Regions from separate parts of the Pseudoduganella sp. GW821-FHT12E03 genome, predicted to be linked through region 1. Evidence: predicted binding sites of a transcription regulator. Region 1 holds the regulator's gene; the other holds the start of a gene.
The links. The regulator sigma-54, encoded in region 1, starts transcription at its own class of promoters, with help from an activator protein. The targets are predictions, from matches to a motif close to TGGCANGNAANCTGCTTT.
Positions count from the first base shown of each region.

Region 2: AC1RRC_RS18930 (PEP-CTERM sorting domain-containing protein) is a predicted target of sigma-54. The motif match lies at 3,594-3,611, and genes of this name have one in related genera.

Region 1 is NZ_JBXAQJ010000010.1:5,628-13,187, forward strand. Features, by position in the region: gene AC1RRC_RS23815 (KdsC family phosphatase) at 1-312, shown strand, start outside; gene lptC (LPS export ABC transporter periplasmic protein LptC) at 329-925, shown strand; gene lptA (lipopolysaccharide transport periplasmic protein LptA) at 1,024-1,602, shown strand; gene lptB (LPS export ABC transporter ATP-binding protein) at 1,604-2,398, shown strand; gene AC1RRC_RS23835 (RNA polymerase factor sigma-54) at 2,404-3,900, shown strand; gene hpf (ribosome hibernation-promoting factor, HPF/YfiA family) at 3,971-4,330, shown strand; gene AC1RRC_RS23845 (enoyl-CoA hydratase/isomerase family protein) at 4,441-5,538, shown strand; gene AC1RRC_RS23850 (Lrp/AsnC family transcriptional regulator) at 5,549-6,010, shown strand; gene AC1RRC_RS23855 (VOC family protein) at 6,100-6,474, shown strand; gene rapZ (RNase adapter RapZ) at 6,491-7,354, opposite strand; gene hprK (HPr(Ser) kinase/phosphatase) at 7,419-7,560, opposite strand, start outside.
Region 2 is NZ_JBXAQJ010000007.1:177,938-185,497, forward strand. Features, by position in the region: gene pepN (aminopeptidase N) at 1-2,181, shown strand, start outside; gene AC1RRC_RS18920 (class 1 fructose-bisphosphatase) at 2,236-3,237, shown strand; tRNA gene AC1RRC_RS18925 (tRNA-Thr) at 3,360-3,435, shown strand; gene AC1RRC_RS18930 (PEP-CTERM sorting domain-containing protein) at 3,666-4,454, shown strand; gene AC1RRC_RS18935 (hypothetical protein) at 4,813-5,067, shown strand; gene AC1RRC_RS18940 (branched-chain amino acid ABC transporter substrate-binding protein) at 5,061-6,191, opposite strand; gene AC1RRC_RS18945 (PEP-CTERM sorting domain-containing protein) at 6,476-7,072, opposite strand; gene AC1RRC_RS18950 (substrate-binding periplasmic protein) at 7,289-7,560, opposite strand, start outside.

The sequences.
Region 1 (7,560 bases):
GCGCGCGACCTGGGCATTGAATTCGTGCACCAGGGCGGCCACGACAAGCTGACGCCCTTCAAGGATTTGCTGGCCAAGACCGGCCTGAGCGAAGAAGAAGTGGCCTTTATTGGCGACGACGTGGTGGATTTGACGATCCTGTCGCGCGTTGGTTTCGCGGTGGCGGTACCGAATGCGCGCGTCGATGTGCTGAGCCGCGTGCACCACGTGACGGAGGCGCATGGCGGCCGTGGCGCGGTACGTGAAGTGTGTGAATTCGTGCTGCGGGCGACGGGCAACTATGACCGTGTCATGGCCCAGTTCCTGGTATGAACCCGGGTAAATAAGCATGCGCAAGGAAAAAACCGCTCACCGCTGGCGCCTGGGACTGACCCTGACGGCCGGCGTGCTGTTTGCGTGCGGCTCGTTCTGGCTGGTGCAATTGCTGAACCGCAGCGCCGATGACTTGCAGGCGGATTTGCGCGCCAATGAGCCCGATTACATCATTGAACGCTTTTCCGCCGTCCGCATGGGCAAGGATGGCAAGCCCAGTTACATCGTCTCCGGCGACAAGCTGGTGCACCGCCCGGTCGGCGATATCTCCGACATCGAGCAGCCGGTGGTGCGCAGCATGGGGGAAGGCCACCCACCGATGGATATTCATGCGGCGCGCGCGCGCGTGGATGAAAACAATACGCGCGTGACCCTGAAAGACAATGTGCGCGTGGACCGCGCCGCCAGCGGCAAGTCGGCCGCGATGGTGATGACCACGCAGGCGATGACGGTGTATCCGGACGAAGACCGGATGGAAACGGACCAGCCGGTGCAAGTGGTGCAGGGCGGCGCCAGCATGACGGCGCAAGGCATGCGCGCCAATAACGCGACGCGCGAAGTGCACTTGCAAGGCCGTGGTTCCATCGTGTTGCCACCCAAGGCGCAACCATAGCAACACATGGGTGCAGGGCCTTCAGGCCGGGCATCCACATATTAATACATGGGTGCAGGGCCTTCAGGCCGGGCATCCACATATCGGAAATGTGATATATGGCGATTAAATATATTGCGGCGGCAGCCGCGCTGCTGCTGGCGATCGGCGCCAGCCACGCGGAAAAGGCGGACTCGTACAAGCCGACGGAAATCCAGTACGACACGGCTGACCTCGACGACGTCAAGCAGATCCGCACCTTGCGCGGCAACGTCGTGCTCACGCGCGGCACCCTGCGCATGAAGTCCGACAAGGCGGTCGTGACGCAAGACCCGGAAGGCTACCAGCACGTGACGTTGACGGGCGTGCCGGGCAAGCCGGCCACGTTCCGCCAGAAGCGCGACGGCGACGGCGAGCAATGGGTTGAAGGCGAAGCCGAACGTATTGATTACGATGGCCGCATTGAACTGGTCAAACTGTTTTCAAAAGCCCGCATCAAGCGCCTGGAAGGCAGCCGTCCGAGCGATGAAGTGGCGGGGGAATTCATTTCCTATGACAGCCGCAAGGAATACTTCAGCGTGCGCAATACCGTGACCGGCGACAGCAAGCCGGGCGCGGGCCGCGGCACGATGGTGATTCAGCCGTCAGCCAAGCGTCCGCCGCCGGACGGCGCAACCCAGCCTGAGGCGGGGAAATAAGATGGCGCAGGCGGAAGTTCAAGCTGCGGCGCCAGTTGCGGCGCCCATGGCCAATTGCGGCAGTACCCTGCTGGTGCGCGGCCTGCAAAAATCGTATGGCAAGCGCCAGGTGGTGCATGACGTGTCGCTGCAAGTCGAATGCGGCGAAGTGGTGGGCTTGCTGGGGCCGAACGGCGCGGGCAAGACCACCTCGTTTTACATGATCGTGGGCCTGGTGCCGTCCGATGCGGGCAGTATCGAGATTGCCGGCAGGGATGTGTCGTCGATGCCGATCCACCAGCGGGCGGCGCTGGGCCTGTCCTACCTGCCGCAGGAAGCGTCGGTATTCCGCAAGCTGACGGTGGAAGAAAATATCCGCGCGGTGCTGGAGATCCAAAAGGTCAACGGCAAACCGCTGGCGAAGGCAGACATCGACGAGCGGCTGAACCGGCTGCTGGCGGACCTGCAAATCGAGAAATTGCGTGAAAACGCGGCGCTGTCCCTGTCTGGCGGCGAGCGCCGCCGCGTGGAAATCGCACGCGCCCTGGCCACCAATCCGCGCTTCGTGCTGCTCGATGAACCTTTTGCCGGCGTCGACCCGATTGCCGTCATCGAGATCCAGCGCATTGTCCGTTTCCTCAAGGAGCGCGGTATCGGTGTGCTGATCACTGACCACAATGTGCGCGAGACGCTGGGTATCTGCGACCGCGCGTACATCATCAACCAGGGCGCCGTGCTAGCCTCGGGCCGTCCGGACGACATCATCGCCGACGAATCCGTGCGCCGCGTCTACCTGGGTGAACATTTCCGTATGTAGGAACCATGAAACAGTCACTGCAACTTCGCACTTCGCAGCACCTTGCGCTGACTCCTCAGCTGCAGCAGTCGATCCGCCTGCTGCAATTGTCCACCCTGGAGCTGCATCAGGAACTGGAACAAATCCTCGGCGAAAACCCGTTGCTGGAACGCCTGGACGATCCGCTCGACCATTCGGTGCGCCTGCTGGCCGATGGCGCCATCAGCGCGCCGGTGCAAAACGGCGCGGAAGCCACGCCGGACACCTTGCAGCCGCCATCGGATGGCGCCGCGCCGGCCGATGGCGACGCCCCGCATGAAGGCGGGGCCGAGGGCGGCGAGGGCGACAACGCCGGCGCGGCCGACGGCGACAGCGACTGGAGCGATGTCGGCCGGGCCAAGAGTCCGGATGACGACGATTCCCGCCCGCAAATCGAAGCCAGCCACTGCACCCTGCGCGAACATTTGCTGGAGCAAATGCGCGTAACGGTGACGGAAGAGCGCGACCGCATCCTGATGGAACTGATCATCGATGCGCTCGACGACAACGGTTACCTCGAAGAGTCGCTGGAAGAAATCCATGCCCGCCTGCCGGAAGAAGCGGAAGTGGACTTCGATGAGCTGCGCACGTCGCTGACCTTGCTGCAAAGTTTTGATCCGGCCGGCGTGGGCGCGCGCAGCGCGTCCGAATGCCTGGCATTGCAAATCAGGCAAATGCCGAATGTGCCGCTGGTGACGCGCCGCATGGCGCTGGTCATCGTCGACAAGCACCTGACCTGGTTTGCCCAGCGCGAATTCAACAAGCTGAAAAAAGCCCTCGATTGCGACGATGAAGACTTGCGCGAGGCGCAAGCGGTGATTCGCCTGTGCAATCCCCATCCGGGCGCGGAATTCGCATCGGACGTGTCCGATTACGTGGTGCCGGACGTGATTGTGAAAAAAGCCCGCAACGGCTGGCAAGTGACCCTGAACAACGACGTCATGCCGCGCCTGCGCGTCAATGCGATGTATGCGAACTTGTTGAAGCAGGGCAAGAGCGAATCCGCGATGGGCGCACAGTTGCAGGAAGCCAAGTGGCTGATTAAAAACATGCGCCAGCGCTTCGACACGATCTTGCGCGTGGCCCAGGCCATCGTTGAGCGGCAAAAGAATTTCTTCTCGCACGGCGCGGTAGCGATGCGGCCCCTTGTGTTGCGTGAAATTGCTGATACACTGGGTCTACACGAGAGCACTATTTCTCGTGTAACAACTCAAAAATATATGCTCACGCCCCATGGCATGTTTGAGTTGAAATACTTCTTTGGCAGCCACGTCGCAACAGAAGCAGGAGGAGAGGCGTCCTCCACGGCGATACGGGCGCTGATCGTGCAATTGACAGGAGCAGAAGACCCTAAAAATCCATTATCCGACAGTAAGATTGCGGACATGCTGGGGGAACAAGGCATGGTAATTGCGCGACGGACTGTTGCCAAATATCGCGAAGCATTGAAAATCCCGCCCGTTAGTCTGCGCAAAGCTCTGTAGTGTTACTGGGTTCCCCTGCGCGCCACAGCATAACTGTGATACGTACGAACCTTCATCTTTAGGAGTGTGTATGAATCTCACCATCAGTGGACATCATCTCGAAGTGACCCCCGCGATTCGCGAATACGTGCAGAACAAACTGGAACGCGTAAAACGTCATTTCGATCAAGTAATTGATATTGCTGTCATCCTGACTGTAGATAACCTCACCGAGAAAGAGAAAAGGCAAAAAGCCGAGATCAATCTGCGAATGTCCGGCAAGACCGTGTACGTGGAAAGCCTGTCGCAAGACTTGTACGCTGCCATCGATACGCTGGTCGATAAACTGGATCGCCAGGTTATGAAATACAAAGGCAAGATACAAGAGCATAACCACACCGCGATCAAACACCTTCCGGATAATTACGACGAGTCGGCCGCCACCGCATAAGCGGTCCCCGATACTCGGACGAAAAGGGCGCAGTTGGCGCCCTTTTTTGCGCCTGTACTATTCCCATGGCGACGCTACAATAGCTTTCTTTCAATTCAGCGATGCCTGCCATGAGCGAACCAGTCGTGACACATGTCCTCACCCACATCAGCAACGGAACCGGGTTTATCACGTTGGACCGGCCGAAGGCATTGAATTCCCTGTCGCTCGACATGGTGCGCGCCATGACCGGCATCTTGCTGGCCTGGCGCGATGATCCGCAAGTGGCGGCAGTGGTGATCCGCAGCAGCAGTGAAAAAGCGCTGTGCGCCGGCGGCGATATCCGCTTTTTCCATGACGCCGGCAAAGCCACACCGCAGGGCGGCAGCGCGCTGCTGGAAGATTTTTTCACGGAAGAATATGCGCTGAACCACCTGATCCATTACTACCCGAAACCGTATATCGCCATCATGGATGGCGTGGTGATGGGCGGCGGCATGGGCATTGCGCAGGGCGGACCCGGCTGCGGCGTGCGCATCGTCACGGAGCGCACGAAAATGGCGATGCCGGAAGTGAATATCGGCTTGTTCCCGGATGTCGGCGGCAGTCATTTCCTGTCGCATGCACCGGGCCAGCTGGGACGCTATCTCGGCGTCACGGGCGTGACGGTGGGCGCGGCCGACGCGCTGTACGCGGACCTGGCCGACCACTTCGTGCCAGTGGCGCAATTGCCGGCGCTGGCGGCGTTGCTGGCAGCGACGCCGGGCGCGCAACTGGTGCAGGCGATTGCCGATTTTGCCGCGCCGTTCCGCGCGCAGGCCGGCGTGGCCGTGATGGAAACCCAGTTCGATGCGATTGAACGCCATTTTGCGCCGGAAACCGTGGCCGAGATGATGGCTTCCCTGGCCGGCGACAGCGATGAATTTGCGCAGAAAACCCTGAAGCTCATGCAGGGCCGCTCGCCCCTGATGATGTGCGTGACCCTGGCGCTGCTGGACCGCGGCGAATCAATGAGCGTGGCCGATTGCCTGCGCATGGAGCGCAATGTGGTGCGCCGCAATTTCGAACACGGCGAAGTACTGGAAGGCGTGCGCGCGCTGGTGATCGACAAGGACAACGCGCCGAAGTGGTCACCCGCCTCGCTCGACGACGTGACGCCGGCCATGGTGGAGCGCTTCTTTGAACCGGCGTGGCCTGTCTGGGCGCATCCGCTGCGCCACCTGGCATGATGGCAGGCGCATGACGCTCGACCGGCTCGATACGCAGATCCTGAACATCCTGCAGGACGACGCCAGTGTCCCGTTGCGGACACTGGCGCAGCAAGTGCACGCCTCCGTTGCCACCTGCCAGCGCCGCATCGCGCAATTGCGCGCCAGCGGCATCCTGCTCAAGGACGTCGCGCTGGTGGACCGGGTGCGGGTCGGGCGGCCGTTGACGATTTTCGTGCAGGTCGAACTGGACCAGCAAAATACGGCGCTGTTGAAGCAGTTTGAAGCGCTGATGCGGGGCGAGCCGGACGTGATGGCGTGCTATGAAGTGGCCGGCGAGTTCGACTTCATGCTGGTGATGACGGCCGCTTCGATGGAGTCGTATCACGAACTGACGCGCCGGCTGTTTACGTCAACTAACAATATCCGCAACTATAAAAGCCTGTTCGCGATGAATTGCGCGAAGTTCGAGACCAGGGTGCCTTTGGAATAATTTCCCGCCGCGCCACCGCATTTGGAAAAAATGTCTCACCGCGCATCCGTATCATGAGGCCTCGCATCCACCACCACGAGGACACCATCATGATTGACCATGCATCCATCGGCGCCAGCGACCTGGCCCGCTCCATCGATTTTTATACCGCTTGCCTGGAGACCTTGGGTTATACCTTGCAGCACCGTGATGCGGGACAAGCCATTTATGGCGAAGACGGCAAATGGAGCTTTGCCTTGTACCCTGCCGCGCCGGATGCGCCGCTGGTGGGCAGCCGCACCCACATCGCATTTACAGCGCCTTCGCAGGCGGCGGCGCGCGCCTTTTATGACACGGCGCTGGCGCGCGGCGCCACCAAACTGCGCGAGCCGGGCTTGCGGCCCGATATCAACGACGCGTATTACGGGATGATGATCCAGGACCTCGATGCGCACAGCATCGAGGTGGTGCACTGGAGCCGTTAAGTCAAGGCAGGCGCGGTCAGGATTGTTCGCGGTGGCGCAGCACCACGCGCTCGCTGTGATGGAAGTGGCGCGCCAGCCGTTCCGCCATGTAGACGGAACGGTGCTGGCCGCCGGTGCAGCCGATCGCCACCGTCAGGTAGCTGCGGTTGTCGCCCTTGAATGAGGGCAGCCACTTGGTAATGAAGTCGCGGATATCCTTGAACATTTCCTCGGCGCTGGGCTGCGCATCGAGGAACGCAATCACGGGCGCATCGCGGCCCGTCATGGGGCGCAGCGCGAGGTCGTAATACGGATTCGGGATCGCGCGCACGTCAAACACAAAATCGGCGTCGAGCGGCACGCCCAGCTTGAACGCGAACGATTCAAAGAACACCGTCAATGGCGCATTTTCGCTTTGCACCAGGTCTTTGACCCAAGCGCGCAGTTTATTGGCGCTCAATTCCGACGTATCAATCACATGTCCGAGCTGCTCGATGGCCGACAGCCGTTCCCGTTCTTCCAGGATGCATTCGATCAGGGTGCGGCGCGCGGCCGGGTTGTGGCCCGGCTTTAATTCATGCGACAGCGGGTGGCTGCGGCGCGTTTCCGAGAAGCGGGCCACCAGGGAGTGGGTATTCGCCGTTAGGAACATGATTTTCACGTCATGGCCCTGTACGCGCAGGTCGCTGACGACGCCGGGCAGGCTGGCCAGCGACTGGGAGCTGCGTGCATCGACCGCCACCGCCAGCGCCTGGGCGCCTTCATCGGTCAACTGGGTGACCAGTTGGGCCAGCAAGGCGGGCGGCAGGTTATCGACGCAGTAGTAGCCCGTGTCTTCGAGGACGTTCAGGGCGACGGATTTTCCGGAGCCGGATATACCGGTAATAAGCACGATTCGCATAGGTATTGATAATACCTCAATGCTTGCTGATAGTGCATCACCGATGCGGGGCAGTCCGCCGTGTTTAATCGCCGGACATCGCCTGGCGCTGGCGCTCCATGAATTCCTGTAAGGTGTCGATGCCCCGCAGTTGCAGAATGGTATTGCGCACCGCGGCTTCCAGCAGCACCGCGATGTTGCGGCCGGCCGCCACCGGGATCACGACT
Region 2 (7,560 bases), on a different contig from region 1:
TATCCGGTGCTGCTGTCGAACGGCAATTTGCTGGAACAGGGCGACCTCGGCGATGGCCGCCACTACGCCAAGTGGGAAGATCCGTTCAAGAAGCCGGCTTACCTGTTTGCCCTGGTGGCCGCCAAACTGGTGTGCCAGGAAGAGACGTACACGCTGAAGTCGGGCCGCGAAGTGCTGCTGCAAGTGTGGGTGGAAGAGGGCAATCTCGACAAGACCGACTATGCGATGCAATCGCTGAAAAACAGTATCCGCTGGGACGAGGAACGCTTCGGCCTGGAACTGGACCTGGACCGGTTCATGATTGTCGCGGTCGGCGACTTCAACATGGGCGCGATGGAAAACAAGGGATTAAACATCTTTAATACCAAGTTCGTGCTGGCCAATCCGCGCACCGCCACCGATATTGACTACTCCGGCATCGAAGCCGTGGTCGGCCACGAATACTTCCACAACTGGACCGGCAACCGCGTCACCTGCCGCGACTGGTTCCAGCTGTCGCTGAAGGAAGGCTTGACGGTCTTCCGCGACCAGGAATTTTCGGCCGACATGATCGGTACCGCCAGCGGGCGCGCCGTGACCCGGATCGATCAGGTCCGCACCCTGCGCCAGGCGCAATTCCCGGAGGACGCGGGGCCGATGGCGCACCCCGTGCGTCCCGACTCGTTTGTCGAGATCAATAACTTCTACACGGTCACCGTGTACGAAAAAGGCGCGGAAGTGGTGCGCATGTACCAGACCCTGCTGGGCCGCGAAGGTTTCCGCAAAGGCATGGACCTGTACTTCGAGCGCCATGACGGCCAAGCCGTGCAGTGCGATGATTTCCGCGCCGCGATGGCGGATGCGAATGGCGTCGACCTGACCCAGTTCGAGCGCTGGTACAGCCAGGCCGGCACCCCGGTCGTGACGGCGGTGACGACCTACGATGCCGCCGACCAGACCTATGAAATCACCCTGCGCCAGCGCTGCCCGGACACGCCGGGACAGACCGACAAGCTGCCGTTCCACATTCCGGTGGCGATCGGCCTGCTCGACAGCGAAGGCCATGACATTGCGCTGGCGGTGGACGGCAAAGTGGTGGGCGCCACCACGGCCGTGCTCGATTTCACGGCAGCCGAGCAGACTTTCCGCTTCACCAACGTCAAGGAAAAGCCGGTGCCGTCGATCTTGCGCGATTTTTCCGCGCCGGTGGTGCTGGAATACGATTACACGGACGAGGAATTGCTGCACCTGTTCCGTTACGACAGCGACGCGGTGAACCGCTGGGAAGCGGGCCAGCGCCTGGCCATGGAGCGGTTGCGCAAGCTGGCCAACGCCGCCGCGGCCGGCGCCGAACTGACCTTGGACGACACCTTCATCGCGGCCCAGCGCGCCGTGCTGAGCGACGCCACCCTGGATCCGGCGTTCCGCGAACAGGCCTTGATCCTGCCATCGGAAACCATCATTGCGGAAAACATGGACGTGGTCGATCCGCAAGCGATTCACGCGGCGCGCCAGTTCATGCGCCGCACCCTGGCGCGCGAATTGGCGCCGGAATTGCTGGCGCAGTATGAAGCGAACCTGACGCCGGGGCCGTACAGCCCCGATGCGCTGTCGGCCGGCAAGCGCGGCCTGAAAAACCTGGCGCTGGCTTACCTGATGATCGATCCGGGGCCGGCCGAACTGAAGCTGGCGCAGCAGCAGTTTGACGACGCCACCAACATGACGGACCGTTCGGCCGCGCTGGTGTCGCTGATCCACAGCGGTTCCGATGCGGCGCCGTTCCTGCAGCGTTTCTATGACGAGTTCGAGAACGAGGCGCTGGTGATCGACAAATGGTTTGCGATGCAGGGCGCCAGCCCGCACACCGGCATCGGCAAGGTGCGTGAGCTGATGCAGCATCCCGCCTTCAACGTCAAGAATCCAAACCGCGCACGCAGCCTGCTGTTCAGCTATTGCAACGCCAACCCGGCGCAATTCCATGCGCACGACGGCAGCGGCTATGCACTGTGGGCGGAAAATGTCATCTTGCTCAATTCTATCAACCCGCAGGTGGCCGCGCGCCTGGCGCGTAGCCTGGACCGCTGGCGCCGCTATGTGCCGGATTTGCAGGACCAAATGCGCCGCGCCCTGGAAAAAGTCGCCTCCAGCGTGGGCTTGTCGAATGACGTCAATGAAGTGGTCAGCAAGGCGCTCGCCAACTAAGACAACGAGTTTTTGATTTACCCATTTTTACCTATTACCACAGCAAGGGAATCCATGAAACGCATCAGCCTGACCCAATACCTGGTCGAAGAACAACGTCTGCACAGCTCGATCCCGGCCGAACTGCGCCTGTTGATCGAAGTGGTGGCCCGCTCCTGCAAAACCATCAGCCACAGCGTCGGCAAAGGCGCCCTGGGCGACGTGCTGGGCGCGCTGGAATCGGAAAACGTGCAGGGCGAAGTGCAAAAGAAGCTGGACGTGATTTCCAACGAAATCCTGCTGGAAGCGAATGAGTGGGGCGGCCACCTGGCGGCCATGGCGTCCGAAGAAATGGAAACCATCCACCGCATTCCAAACCGCTACCCGATGGGCGAATACCTGCTGGTGTTCGATCCGCTGGACGGTTCGTCGAACATCGACGTCAACGTGTCGATCGGCACCATCTTCTCCGTGCTGAAAGCACCGGAAGGTATGAAAGATCCGTCCGAGCAGGATTTCCTGCAACCGGGCAGCAAGCAGGTCGCCGCCGGCTATGCCGTGTACGGCCCGCAAACCCAGCTGGTGCTCACCACCGGCAACGGCGTCAACTGCTTCACCCTGGACCGCGAAATGGGTTCGTGGGTGCTGACCCAGCGCGGCATGCAAATTCCTGCCGCCACCAAGGAATTCGCCATCAACATGTCGAATTCGCGCCACTGGCATGCCCCGGTCAAGCGCTACATCGACGAATTGCTGGCCGGCGACACCGGTCCGCGCGGCAAGAATTTCAACATGCGCTGGATCGCGTCGATGGTGGCCGACGTGCACCGTATCCTGAACCGCGGCGGCGTCTTCATGTACCCGGCCGACCTGCGCGATCCATCTCAGCCAGGCAAGCTGCGTCTGATGTATGAAGCGAACCCGATGGCTCTCATCGTGGAGCAGGCCGGCGGCGCCGCCACCGACGGCAAGCAGCGCATCCTGGACATCCAGCCATCCAAATTGCACCAGCGCGTCCCGGTATTCCTGGGTTCGCGCGATGAAGTGGCGGTGGTGACGGGTTACCACGGCGAGTAATTTCGCCCGTTGTTGCATAAATAAAAAATCACTCTTGCGCATTCTGAAAATTGTTTGTTAGAATGCGAGCCTCTTACGCAGCGGGCTTCAGTGATGAGCCGCAACTTGCGTAGACAGGTTTCGCCGGTGTAGCTCAGTTGGTAGAGCAGCGCATTCGTAATGCGAAGGTCGTAGGTTCGACTCCTATCTCCGGCACCACAATTCGGCAGTACACGGAAAAGGGTTACAGACTTCGGTCTGTAACCCTTTTTTTTATTTCCGTCGACAACTATCACCATGCAAGCATAGTGTCGGAAAAATTAACATTATCTCGGCGATAATAATTTTTTCACATTGTTTTCAAATACTTAAGTTTGTGGCATGGTTCGTGCTAAGGGTTAAATGGCAACATTATAATTTTTTCCACAAATCAACTAGGGACCTAGCCCATGAAACTCCATAAAGTATTGTCCGCAGCAGCATTGTTCCTGCTCGCCAACGCCGCCAGCGCCATGCCGTTCGTGAACGGCGGCTTTGAAGATGGCACCACCAATGGCTGGACCACCGGCGGCGGCTACCGCGGCGGCATTCCGAATTCGGCCATCGCGCCAAGCGACTTCCTGCCAGGTGGCAGCCTGTACGACAACGCCGCCAACCGCTCGACGATCAATACCGTTGGCACCGTGGACGGCAACCTCGGCGCCGCACTGGGCAGCACGGTTTATTCCGGTAATTACTCGTTCCGCACCGAAGACTTGTTCTTCGGCGGCTATGCTTCGGTGATCAGCCAGAAAGTGTTGAACTACACCGACGCGAACATCTTCTTTGCCTGGAAAGCCGTACTGGAAAATGGCGGCCACGCGGAAGACAATTCCGCCGAAGTGGTCGTGTCTTTGCATGACGACACCACCAATACCCAGCTGATCAGCCGTGTCTACAACGCCGGCGCCGGCGGTGGCGGTGTGGATACCCGCTTCACCGAGCTCAATGGCGTGTTCTATACCGCCGACTGGCAAATCGAACAGCTGGCCATCGACGCATTGCTGGCTGGCCACGATTTCACGCTGTCGCTGCTGGTGGCGGATTGCGATCCGACCGGCCACTTTGGCTACGCCTATATCGATGGCTTCGGTTCCCGTGTCCCACCGGTCGACGTACCTGAGCCGGCAACCGGGGCGCTGATGCTGCTGGGCTTGGGCGGCTTGGTGGCAGCGCGCCGCCGCGGCAAAAAAGCATAAGCGGTAGCCGGTTTTTTGCCGGAATAAAAAGCAGTCCTGCGGGACTGCTTTTTTATTGGGTGAGATTTACATGGAGCCAATTCATTTCCATGTAATAACCACAACGCCGTGGCGCTGATGCTGTTGGCGCTTGAGCCATATCAGTTGGTTGCGGGTTGAACATGCGGACGTCATTGCAATCGCCGTGCCACCCGCACCCGGTAGCGAAATGCCGTGATATTTCAACCACTTGGACGCCATGGCCGGCTGGCCGTGGCCGGCGGCGGTTGCCCGCTGCAGGGCAGCATTGCCCGGATCCGGGCACTTTGCTTGACGGTATCCTGCGCCACCGTCCCGGCCGCTGGATTAGACTGGCGCCATGACGCGCCGACTTGATGATTACACTGCCGAGAAAGTGGCAGTAGCTTTGCTGACCCGCGCCGCCTTTGGCGAGGGTACCGCATACACGTACGCTGAGCTGGCTGGGATTCCAGCCCGGCTGATCAATGACATCCTGGCCCGCCCGCTGGGGCGCTTGCGGGAGTATTCCACCCTGTTGCTGCCGTCGCCGGACCGGCGCAACGGCACCCGCATGTTGCTGGCGCCGTTACTGGATCAGCGGCTGGATCAATAGCTGGAAATTGGCGCCGGCGCGCCGTTCTTGAAGTTGAAGATGGTCACCAGCGATTCCTTCATGTCACCCTTGGCGTCGAACGAATAGGTGCCCATCACGCCCTTGTAGGCGCCGCCGCTGATGGACGGGCCAACCTTGGCCGGGTCGGTCGAGTTCACCTTTTGCATGGCGCTGGCGTACATCATGGTGGCGTCATAATAGGTCGCCGCGTACACATCCGGTTCCCGGTTATAGCGCTTCTTGAAGGCGGCCTTGAATTGCGGGCCGGCCGCCGCCTTGTCGAGGATCGCGCCGCCTTGCGAGCACAGCACGTTGTCGCCCACGGCGTCGCCGCCCAGCTTGCCCATTTCCGCGGTACAAATGGTGTCGCCGCCCAGCAGCTTGGCATTGATGCCCAACTGTTTCATTTGGCGCGCCATCGGCGCGGCTTGTGGCGCATAGCCGCCGAAGAAGATCGCTTCGACATTCTTGGCTTTCAGCTTGGTCAGGATGGCGGTGAAATCCACGGCCTTGTCGGTGGTGTATTCGTGACCCGCGACCGCCAGGCCGGACGCCTTGGCCTGCTTTTTGAATTCTTCCGCCAGGCCTTGGCCAAACGCGGTGCGGTCATCGATCACGGCCACGGTTTTGGCCTTCAATTCCTTGGCGGCATACAGCGCCATTTTCGAGCCCAACTGGGTATCGCTGGCGTTCACGCGGAACACGCCCTTATAGCCTTGCTGCGTGACTTTCGGGTTGGTGGCGACGGTGGCGATCAGGGTGCCGGCATCGTTGTAGGCGCGGGAAGCCGGGATGGCGACGCCGGAATTGTAAGGACCGACCACGTAACGCACGCCGCTGTCGATGAATTTTTGCGCGACTTGCACGCCGGCTTTGGGATCGCCCTGGTCATCTTCCGACAGCAGTTCGAACTTGATTTTCTTGCCGCCCACGGTGATCGGTTTGGCGTTCAATTCTTCGATCGCCAGGCGGGCGCCGTTTTCATTGTCTTTGCCGGAAAACGCCTGCGCGCCGGACAGGGGACCGGTGTGGCCAATCTTGACGGTTTCCTGGGCCGCTGCGGTGTTCATGGCGCTGATGGCGCCCAGCAGGGCGAGTGCGCCCATGGTGCGTTGGAACTTCATTGTGTCTCCTTGGTGAGGGTCGATGCGCGTGCATTATCCCCAAGGCGAAATGGCAGGGCAAGCGCAAACTGCGGCGCCGGCGCGGTATCTTGCGGGGCGGGCGGGCGCTGCTTGTACGGTTATGCGGAAATATGTAAAAACGTGCGGAAAACCGCCGGTGCGGCCAGGTTTCAGCGTTGCGCTGTGCGGCTGCGCTGGCAGGCGGGGCAAGCGCAAACCATGCGTGCGGGGGGGGGGCATGACGATGAAGTGCGCATGGGAATCCATGCGCACTTGGAGGGATATCAGGCTTGCTTGCGGCGGCGGGCAGCCGCCAGGCCTGCCAGGCCCAGGCCAAACAGCATCATGGAGGCCGGCTCGGGAACATTGCTCGATTGCGCGGTGTTCAGTTGCACGTTGTCGAGCAACATGTAGTCGTCGCCGATCACGCGAATGGCGTCGAAGTTAAAGCCGGAGAAGCCGTAGAAGTTATCGTCGCCGAGGCCAACTTCGGTCGTAAACGAGTCCAGCACGGTATTGCCCAGCAGCGCTTCAAATGTCCATACCGAAGAGTTGGACGCCATGGCAAACGCCGCCCCCGATTGCACGTTGGTGAAATTCAGCTCGAACGTGGTTGGAGACGGACCCGGCTGAAAATTGCCCAGCGTGGCGCCGGTGATGTTGGGGAAGCCTTCCTGGGGCGAATAACGCAGGAATGGCGTAAAACTCACGCCTTCCGCCGCCCATTCGGTGGTGACGCTGGCGCTGCCGCCGAGCACATGCTCGTCAAAGGTGATGGTAGACGTAGGCGACGACAGGCCGGTGGTGGAATGGCTGATCACGGCAGCCTGGGCGAATTGGGTGGCGGTCAGCAGGGCGGCGGCAAGAAGCGCTTTTTTCATGATTGTTGGCCTATAGGAAAGTTAAGTTACTTCAGTGCTACTTTTAGCAATTTGCATGCCATCAATATTACTGTCGTAAAATCAATGAGTTGCACCGTTGACATTTCTTGAGCCGACACAAGTGTAAAAAAATCCGACACTGTGATGTTGCTGATTGGTAACGATAATCCGGCCGCAGGCGGCGCCTTCGGTGGGCCGCGCCGGCCGCAAGAACATTCAGCGTTGCGCCGTGCGGCGACGCTGGCGCGCCAGCGCGGCATTGATGCGGTCGATCAGGCCGTTGTCTTGGCCATAGGCAATGGCAAAGTGTTCGCCATTGTCGGTTTGTACCGGTTGCGGCAACACCGACAGGCTGACGTCCGGCGCCAGGTTCATGTCTTTGAGATACGGGGCAATGAACGCGCGCAACTCCATCTCGATGTCTTGGGCGGATTCCCCGGCGGGCTGCACCAGCAAGACCGCGTCGACCCGTTTCAACAGCAGCCGCT